Regions from separate parts of the Kitasatospora sp. NPDC089797 genome, predicted to be linked through region 3. Evidence: riboswitches for the same ligand, from Rfam matches in the RefSeq annotation. Region 3 holds a riboswitch; each other region holds the start of a gene.

The links. Region 3 has a riboswitch for cobalamin ahead of AB0O91_RS08405 (iron ABC transporter permease). Riboswitches for the same ligand answer to the same signal wherever they lie in the genome.
Region 1: linked by a shared signal. The riboswitch ahead of AB0O91_RS40120 (ABC transporter substrate-binding protein) and the one ahead of AB0O91_RS08405 (iron ABC transporter permease) in region 3 are both predicted to bind cobalamin.
Region 2: linked by a shared signal. The riboswitch ahead of AB0O91_RS37400 (CbtB-domain containing protein) and the one ahead of AB0O91_RS08405 (iron ABC transporter permease) in region 3 are both predicted to bind cobalamin.
Region 4: linked by a shared signal. The riboswitch ahead of metE (5-methyltetrahydropteroyltriglutamate--homocysteine S-methyltransferase) and the one ahead of AB0O91_RS08405 (iron ABC transporter permease) in region 3 are both predicted to bind cobalamin.

The regions. Positions count from the first base shown of each region.
Region 1 is NZ_JBFBGS010000090.1:9,592-11,783, forward strand. It holds gene AB0O91_RS40115 (iron chelate uptake ABC transporter family permease subunit) at 1-214, opposite strand, end outside; gene AB0O91_RS40120 (ABC transporter substrate-binding protein) at 211-1,266, opposite strand; cobalamin riboswitch at 1,286-1,491, opposite strand; gene AB0O91_RS40125 (GNAT family N-acetyltransferase) at 1,567-2,192, opposite strand, start outside.
Region 2 is NZ_JBFBGS010000070.1:12,032-14,223, forward strand. It holds gene AB0O91_RS37395 (CbtA family protein) at 21-890, opposite strand; gene AB0O91_RS37400 (CbtB-domain containing protein) at 917-1,105, opposite strand; cobalamin riboswitch at 1,172-1,295, opposite strand; gene cobF (precorrin-6A synthase (deacetylating)) at 1,468-2,192, shown strand, end outside.
Region 3 is NZ_JBFBGS010000008.1:66,539-68,730, reverse strand. It holds gene sodN (superoxide dismutase, Ni) at 181-576, shown strand; cobalamin riboswitch at 666-805, shown strand; gene AB0O91_RS08405 (iron ABC transporter permease) at 900-1,952, shown strand; gene AB0O91_RS08400 (ABC transporter ATP-binding protein) at 1,949-2,192, shown strand, end outside.
Region 4 is NZ_JBFBGS010000070.1:17,345-19,536, forward strand. It holds gene metE (5-methyltetrahydropteroyltriglutamate--homocysteine S-methyltransferase) at 1-1,189, opposite strand, end outside; cobalamin riboswitch at 1,348-1,593, opposite strand; gene AB0O91_RS37425 (HoxN/HupN/NixA family nickel/cobalt transporter) at 1,812-2,192, shown strand, end outside.

The DNA.
Region 1 (2,192 bases), on a different contig from region 3:
AGACGATCTGGTCGTCCAGCAGGGTCACGTGCGGGTCGGTCAGCCCGAGCCGGCGCAGCACCACGTCGATCACCGTCGGGAGCGGCTCGGGCTGCGAGCCCACGGCCAGGCCGAGCAGCACGGTGGCCAGCAGCAGGGCCGCCCCGACGGTCAGGGCCGCCGTCGCGCGACCCGGACCGGCCGGCCGCACGGCGGGGCGGGGCGCGGAGGTCATGACGCCGGGTGCAGTCGGCCCAACCCGGCGGACACCTTGGCGGCACCGTCGGCGAGCCGCACACCGGGTGTCGACTCCGAGAACGGCACCACCACGAAGGCCTTGCGCTGCACGGCGCCGAGCTTGCTCAGCACAGGGTCGTTCTCCAGGTAGTCGATCTTGGACTGGGCGGTGTCCCAGCCGGCGTCCGCGACCACGATGGCGTCCGGGTCCGCCGCGACGACCTTCTCCCAGCTCACGGTCTGCCAGCCGCCGGGCAGGTCCGCGAAGACGTTGCGGGCACCCACCGCGTCGAGCACCAGCTGGGGTCCGCCGTGCCCGGCGCCGACGAACGGCGTCTTGGTGTCCGAGTCGAACCACAGGACCTTGAGGTCCTTGCCCGCGGCCGTCGCCTTGAACTGCGCCAGCTGCTCCTCCTGCCGGTGCTGGACCTCGGCCGCCCGCTCCGGGACGCCGAAGACCTTGGCGACGTCGTTCAGTTCGCCCCACGCCGCCTGCCACGTCGTCGGCGGCACCTGGCTCTTGTCCGAGCAGCCGAACGGGGACACGTACGACGCGATGCCCTGGCCGCGCAGCTCCTCCCGGGTGCCCGCGACCTTGTCGGTGTAGGCGCTGGCGTAGGAGGCGTACAGGAAGTCGGGACGGGCCGCGAGGAGCTTCTCCTTGGTCGGGTACTTCTCGGAGAGCACCGGGACGGAGTCGTAGGCGGCCTTCCACTGGTCCGGCACGGCGTCGTCGAGGTAGGCGGTGCCGGCCATCCGGGACTGCAGGCCGAGGGCCAGGGCCACCTCGGTGGCGCCCTGGTTGAGCGTCACCAGCCGGGCGGGCGGTGCGCTCACCGTCACGGTGGTCCCGCAGTTGTCCACGCTGACCGGTGCGGCGCTCCCGGTCGCCCCGGCGGAGGCGCTCGGCGCGGGGGCGCCCGCGCAGGCGCCGAGCACGCCGACGGACAGCAGGACGGCGACCGCCCGGCCGACCCGCAGCGGGCCGGAGGGACGGGTGGAACCGGTGGGACGTATCGATCGGGCCGGGTACGGCAGACCGCTGGGCACGTGTTCTCCAAAACCCTCGTGGAACATGTCGCGCCGTGGCCGGTCTCCTGGCTTCCGCATCGACGCGCCGCAGCCGACCTTCCCGGGCGGTTCCTGTGGACCGCCCAGTGGCCCCGACCGCTGGGGGAGCCGGTCGGCGAGGGCCGCGACACTCCGCGGCAACAGTGGCGAGGGCCGCACCGGACTTCGACCGGTTTCCCGTACACCACGGCCTTGGCAAGGTATCAGGCGTGGTCAGCGCGGTTCCGCCCGGTGCGGCGCCGGGGGCCGGGGCGCCGCACCGGGCGGTCCGGTCCGGGGTCAGCGTGCGGAGAGGACCAGGCGGCGGCTGGTGTTCCGGTAGCCGGTGCGGGCGAAGGCGGCGGCCATCGGGGTGTTGGTGAGGTCGGTGTCGGCCAGGATCCGGGTGGCGGCGGCCTCGGTGGCGAGGATGCGGGTGATCCCGGCCAGGATGTCGTCGGCGTAGTGGTGGCCGCGGTGCTCCGGGAGGACGCCGAGGTAGCCGACGACGGGGGCGGCGTGGTTGCGGGAGGGGATGCCGAAGCCGACCGGCTCGCCGCCGGGGGTGCGGGCGACCCGCCACCAGGAGCGGTCGCCGGGCATGGTGTCGCGGTAGAAGGCGACGTCGGCCCGGGCCTGGGCCTCGGCGCCGAGGCGTTCGGCCTCCTTGCGGGTGTCGGTGTCCAGGGTGTCGACCAGGACCCGGCGGAACAGCTCGACGAAGACCTCGTCGTCGGGCTCCGGCTGGAGGAGCAGACGGCCGGACGGCTCCGGGACGCCGGCCGGGGGCGTCCACTCGAAGCGCAGGCGTTCCAGGCTCACCGGGAGGCCGGCCCGGCCGGCCGCGTCCCGGCGCCAGGCCACGGCCGCGGCCGTGTCGGGGCGGTCGCGCCAGTCGCCGGGCAGCATCAGGTGGTAGTCCGGGG
Region 2 (2,192 bases), on a different contig from region 3:
GGGCGTCGGGGAGGTCGGCGTCATGCCGCGCCGACCGGCTCGGGTCCGGCCTCGGCCGGGGCGGTGGCCTCGGCGCGGCTCCTGAGCAGGCGCTCGGCCATCGGCCCGAAGAGCAGGCCCAGCGTGCCCCACAGCAGCAGCTGCGCGGCCACCGAGTAGAAGCGGAACTCGAACAGGGTGTCCGCCGGGAAGCCCGGGTAGACGATGGCGCCCTTGTCGTCGGTCAACGGCAGCGGGGTCTCCGTCGCGTGGTGACCGAACTGCTGGACGTTGTCGGCGAGTTCACCGAGCGGGGGGAGCACCGCCATGACGATGCCGATCGCCACGGCGAAGGCGCCGGCCGCCAGCAGGGTGGCGTTCCAGTTCCCGAACCGGGCCTGGAGGCGCTTGCCGAGCCAGACCGCCAGGACGAGGAACACGATCGAGCAGACGACCATGCCCAGGTACAGGTTGCCGCGGTCCCGGATGGTCTCCGGGTGCCCGATGGCCGGCGGGTTGGCGGGGTACTTGATGAACGGGACGAAGTACAGGCCGAGGAAGCCGCCGAGCGCCACCAGCATCGCCAGGGTGCGCGGGCGGAGCCGGCCGGTGCGGCCCAGGCAGACGGTGTAGGCGATCGCGAACAGCGCGCCCATCGCCGTGCCGAACAGGATCATGCCGACGCCGATGCCGACGTTGGCCTGGACGGTGCGGCTGAAGATGTCCGGTCCGCCCATGTCCATCGGCAGTCCGGCGGCCTTGTCCAGCAGTCCCTGCGCGTCGTCGCGTCCGCTCTCGTACTCGATCGCCGCGTTGATCTGCGGCTCCGCGAAGATCCGGGCGAAGACGAAGGCGAGCAGGCCGGCCACTGCGCCGGCGAGGACGCCGCGCAGGATGAGTCTCTTCTCCATGTCGGGTGGTTCGCTGCTTCCGGTCGTCAGTGGCAGGGGAAGCCGAGGAAGTGCCGCGAGTCGTGGACGAACTCGTGGATGTGCATGTCCTTGCCGAACACGGAGTAGGCGCCCTGGTCGACGCCGATGAAGTAGTAGACGGCCAGCGCGATGAGAGCGGTGACGACGAGCCAGGCGACCGCCTTGGACGCCGGCACCACGACCGGGACGGGCAGGGCGGAGGGCCCGGGCATACTGGTGCTCACAGTTGAGCCTCCTTCGGGGATCGTGCGTCCCGTTCTCGTTGGGGCGGACGTGATGGCGTCGTATCTGACTCACGGGCCGCCCGGAGGAGGGCCCGCTCACAGTGGCGCGACCGTGCCGGAGTCCCACCGGCTTCCTTACGCCATCACTACGTCCGGTAGGTTAGGCCCGCCCCGGGGGGCCGTCAATCGCCCCGATCCGCCCGGGAGCCCAGCGTGCGGAAGGTCACGTCCCCGTCGCCGGACCGGTCCACGCCGTGCGCGCGGGCCCCGGACGCCGCAGGTCAGGGCGGTCCGCGGACGATCCGCCCGGCGGCATCCGGCAGAATCGCGGTATGCGGCAGATCATCGTCATCGGCATCGGTGCGGGCGACCCGGACCACCTCACCCTCCAAGCGGTCAAGGCCTTCGCCCGCACCGACGTCTTCCTCCTCCTCGACAAGAACCAGCAGCGCCAGGACCTGATGCACCTGCGCCGCCGGATGATCGAGGAGCACGGCCGGCCCGGCCACCGGGTGGTCGAGGTGCCGGACGCCGAGCGCGACCGCACCACCCCCGCCTACACCGAGGCGGTCCACGACTGGCGGCGCCGCCGGGCCGAGCTGGTCGGCCGGCTGGTCGCCGAGCACCTGGGCCCGGACGAGACCGGCGCGCTGCTGGTCTGGGGCGACCCGAGCCTCTACGACAGCGTGACCGCCGTCCTGGACGAGGTGCTGGCCACCGAGCCGGACGCCTTCGCGTACCGGGTCGTGCCCGGGATCAGCAGCGTCTCGGTGCTCGCCGCCCAGCACCGCACCACCCTCACCCGGGTCGGCCGACCGGTGCGGATCACCACCGCCCGCCGGCTGGCCGCCGAGGGCTTCGGCCCGGGCAGCGAGGACGCGGTGGTGATGCTGGACGGGCAGGCGGCCCTCACCGGCCTCGACCCCGAGGGCGTGCACGTGCACTACGGCGCCTACCTGGGCGGCCCGGACGAGATCCTGGTCTCCGGCCCGCTCGCCGAGGCCGCCCCGGAGATCGCCCGGCTGCGCGGGGAGGCCCGCGAGCGCAAGGGCTGGAT
Region 3 (2,192 bases):
TCCTCCTCCCGGAACGGGACCGACCGCCCCCAGTCTGCCGTACGGACCCCCCTCCGTTCGATGCCCGGATTACCCCGGTTCCGGGTCCGTCTTTCGCCCTAGGCCCACCCTCCGACCGCGAAACCCCGAGGCCGGAAGGGTAGTCTCGGGCGCGGGAAGACGATCTAAGGAAGGACTCCCATGTTCTCTCGTCTGTTTGCACCGCGCGCCACCGCCCACGCCCACTGCGACCTGCCCTGCGGTGTCTACGACCCGGCGCAGGCCAAGCTGGAGGCCGAGTCGGTCAAGGCCACCCAGGAGAAGTACCAGGCCAACGAGGACCCGCACTTCCGCGCCCGCGCCATCATCATCAAGGAGCAGCGCGCCGAGGCCGTCAAGCACCACATCTCGGTGCTGTGGAGCGACTACTTCAAGGCCCCGCACTTCGAGAAGTACCCGCAGCTGCACCAGCTGATCAACGACACCCTGAAGGCCGCCTCGGCCGCCAAGGCGTCCACCGACCCGGCCACCGGCCAGGCCCTGCTGGACCTGATCGCCGAGGTCGACAAGATCTTCTGGGAGACCAAGCAGGCCTGAGCCTGACGCGTCGCCACCCGGCCGCCCCCGTCCGCACCGTGCGGACGGGGGCGGTCGTGCGTCCACGTGCGATCCGCCCCCGGTAAGGGTTGCCTGCCCTGAGCGGCTGTTATGCTGCCTGGGCGTCCGAGGGGGAAGTCCGGTGCGAATCCGGCGCTGACCCGCAACGGTGAGCGCGGTCCGAGCGACCGCGTCAGCCCGATCACCCTCGGCCGCTGGACTCCCGACAACTCGCCGTGGACCGCGAGGGGAAGGCGCCCGGGCCCGCCCCGGCCGGCGCCCGCCCCGGCACACCCGCGGCCCGAGGCAAGGCGCGACCGCCCGTGAGTGACCCCGTTCGCCGAATACCGACCGTCCCGCTCGCCGTCGGACTCGCCGTCGCCCTGCTGATCTCCCTGGTCTGCGGCGTCGCGTTCGGCGCCTCCGGGATCGAACTCCCCCACGTGCTACGGCTCCTGGGCGCGGGACTGACCGGCGGCCGGCTGGACGCGAGCGAGGCGGCGGCGTACGCGATCGTCTGGGAGCTCCGGCTGCCGCGCACCGTGCTGGCCGCCGTGGTCGGCGGCGGACTGGCCGCCACCGGGGTCGCCGTCCAGGCGCTGGTGCGCAACGCCCTCGCCGACCCCTTCGTGCTCGGCATCTCCTCCGGCGCGGCCGTCGGCGCCAACGCCGTCCTGCTGCTCGGCGCCTTCGCCTCGCTCGGGGTGTGGGCGATCTCCGTCTCCGCCTTCGGCTCCGCACTGCTCGCCATGGTGCTGGTCTACCTCACCGCCCGCACCGCGTACGGGCTCACCCCGCTGCGGCTGGTGCTCACCGGCACCGCGCTCTCCTACGGCTTCTCCGCCCTGACCACCCTGATGGTCTTCTCCTCGGACAACGCGGAGGCCGCCCGGGACGCCATGATGTGGCTGCTCGGCAGCCTCGGCGGCGCCACCTGGGGCAAGGTGCCGATCGCCGCCTGCGCCGTCCTGGCCGGGGTGGCCTACCTCGCCTGCGCCGCCGGGCGGTTGGACGCGCTCGCGATGGGCGACGAGACCTCCGCCTCGCTCGGCGTGGACCCGGAGCGGCTGCGCCGGGAGCTGTTCGTGGTGACCGCCGCCGTCACCGGCACCGTGGTCGCGGTCAGCGGGGCGATCGGCTTCGTCGGGCTGCTGATGCCGCACCTGGCCCGGATGCTGGTCGGCGCCGGACACCGCCGGGTGCTGGCGATCGCGCCGCTCGCCGGCGCGCTGCTGCTGGTCTGGGTGGACATCGCCTCGCGCACCCTGCTGGCGCCCGCCGAACTGCCCGTCGGGGTGTTCACCGCGGTGCTCGGGGTGCCCGCCTTCCTGCTGATGATGCGCCGCCGCGGCCAGGCCTTCGGGGGCCGGCGATGAGCGCCGCCGAGGACCTGAGCGTCGACGGCGTCTCGGTGGAGCTGGCCGGCACCCGGCTGGTCCACGAGGTGAGCCTGACGGCCGCGGCCGGCCAGGTGGTCGGGCTGATCGGCCCGAACGGCAGCGGCAAGTCGACCCTGCTGCGCTGCGTCTACCGGGTGCTGCGGCCGGCCGGCGGGGCGGTCCGGCTGGACGGCGAGGACCTGCACGCGCTCACCGCCCGCGAGTCGGCCCGCCGGG
Region 4 (2,192 bases), on a different contig from region 3:
CGCGCGAGGCCAGGTCGGCGCGGTTGGCGGCGAGTTCGGCGGTGACCGCGCCGGTGCCCTCCCGCAGGCCGCGGGCCAGCAGGGCGGTCTCGACGGCCTTCTGCTGGGCGAAGGCGAGCCAGCGGGCGATCTGCGGGTCGATGTCGCGCTCGGCGGCGGCGTCGATCGGCACGTGCAGCAGGGAGCAGGACGGGGCGACGTCGACCCGGTCGGCCAGGCCGAGCAGGGTCGCCAGGGTGGCCAGCGACTTCTCCAGGTCGTTGATCCAGATGTTGCGGCCGTCGACCACGCCCGCGACCAGTCGCTTGCCGGGCAGGCCCCCGGCCGCGGCCAGGTCGTCCAGGTTGCCCGCGGCCGGGCCGGTGAAGTCCAGCGCCAGGCCCTCGACGGGGGCCTTGGCGAGCACCGGCAGGGCGTCGCCCAGGCGGTCGAAGTAGCTCGCCACCAGCAGCTTGGGCCGGTCGGTGAGGGCGCCGAGCTCGCGGTAGACGCGGGCGGCGGCGTTCAGTTCGGCCGGGGTGCGGTCCTGCACCAGGGCGGGTTCGTCCAGCTGCACCCACTCGGCGCCGGCGGCCTTGAGCGCGGCCAGCAGCTCGGCGTAGACCGGCAGCAGCCGGTCCAGCAGGGTGATCGGCTGGAAGTCCTCGGCCACCCCGGGGGCGGGCTTGGCGAGCAGCAGGTAGGTGACCGGGCCGACCAGCACCGGCCGGGCGGTGTGGCCGAGCGCGAGCGCCTCGCGCAGCTCGCCGACCGGCTTGGCCGGGTTCGCCGCGAAGGCGGTGTCCGGGCCCAACTCCGGGACGAGGTAGTGGTAGTTGGTGTCGAACCACTTGGTCATCTCGAGCGGCGCGACATCCTGGTTGCCGCGGGCCATCGCGAAGTAGCCGTCCAGCGGGTCGGCGTCGACGGCGTCCCGGTGCCGGGCCGGGATCGCCCCGACGGCCACCGAGGCGTCCAACACGTGGTCGTAGAACGAGAAGTCGCCGGTCGGTACCTCGCCGATGCCCGCCTCGACGAGCGCGGCCCAGTTCTCCCTGCGCAGTTCGGCGGCGGTCTGCTGGAGCGACTCGGCCGTGACCGCGCCCTTCCAGTAGCCCTCGATCGCCTTCTTCAGTTCCCGGTTACGACCCTGGCGGGGGTAACCGTAAGCGGTGGCCACGGTCGCCGCGGCTGCGGACTTCGCTGTCAAGGGACTCTCCTTCGCGAGCCTGATTCCTCATGGTCCCGGGGACGGCACGGGGGCGCGAAGGGATGACGTACCGCACGGACGACCGTGCACGGGCACGGCTCCGCCTGGTATGTACGCCGACCCGCCCTCGAGGTCACCGGATGGCCGCGCGCGAACTCGGTCGCGCACGGACAGCGGGCAGGTCTTCGGACTCGCGGGCACGACCGACCTCCGTGGAGACGAAGGGCGGACACCTAGTGGCCGTCGCTTCCCAGACCCGTCCCGGGTCCAGTGCGTATGACGGCGGTCGTTCCCGCTCACCGCTGCGGGGCAGTCCCGGACTGGCCGTGTGAAAGGCGTCACCGGGTTCCCTCTTACGACGCCCCGTCTGGCGGACGGGGCGAACCAGCTGTACGGGCAAGCCTAGAGGCAATCTCCTGGAGCCGGGCCAGTGAATCACTCGATCGTCCGCATGGTGAGACGACGTCAGCGCGGCGGCGCTTCGCCCCCGAAGTCCCGGTTTTGCCTTATTGCAACCTCTTCGCAGCTGCAAACGCTTGTCGACCGAACGAGCGAGCCCCTACGGTGTTCCCCGCGTTCCCCGGGGGGCGCCCCCATCGAGGAACCGGAAAGGCCCGCACGCATGACCCTCACCGAAGAACCCCCGTCGTCCTCCCTGCCGCTGCCGCCCCGTTGGCAGCGCGGGGACACCGTCCGCACCGCCGCCCTGCTCGGCGTGATCGTCGCCATGCACGTGGTCGCCTTCGGCATGCTGTTCCTGCTGGTCGCGCCGAACCACTACACCATCGGCACCCAGACCTTCGGCGTCGGGCTCGGCATCACCGCCTACACCCTCGGCATGCGGCACGCCTTCGACGCCGACCACATCGCCGCGATCGACAACACCACCCGCAAGCTGATGGCCGACGGCCAGCGGCCGGTGTCGGTCGGCTTCTGGTTCGCGCTCGGCCACTCCACCATCGTCATGGCGATGGCCGCCCTGGTCGCCGGCGGCGCCCAGATC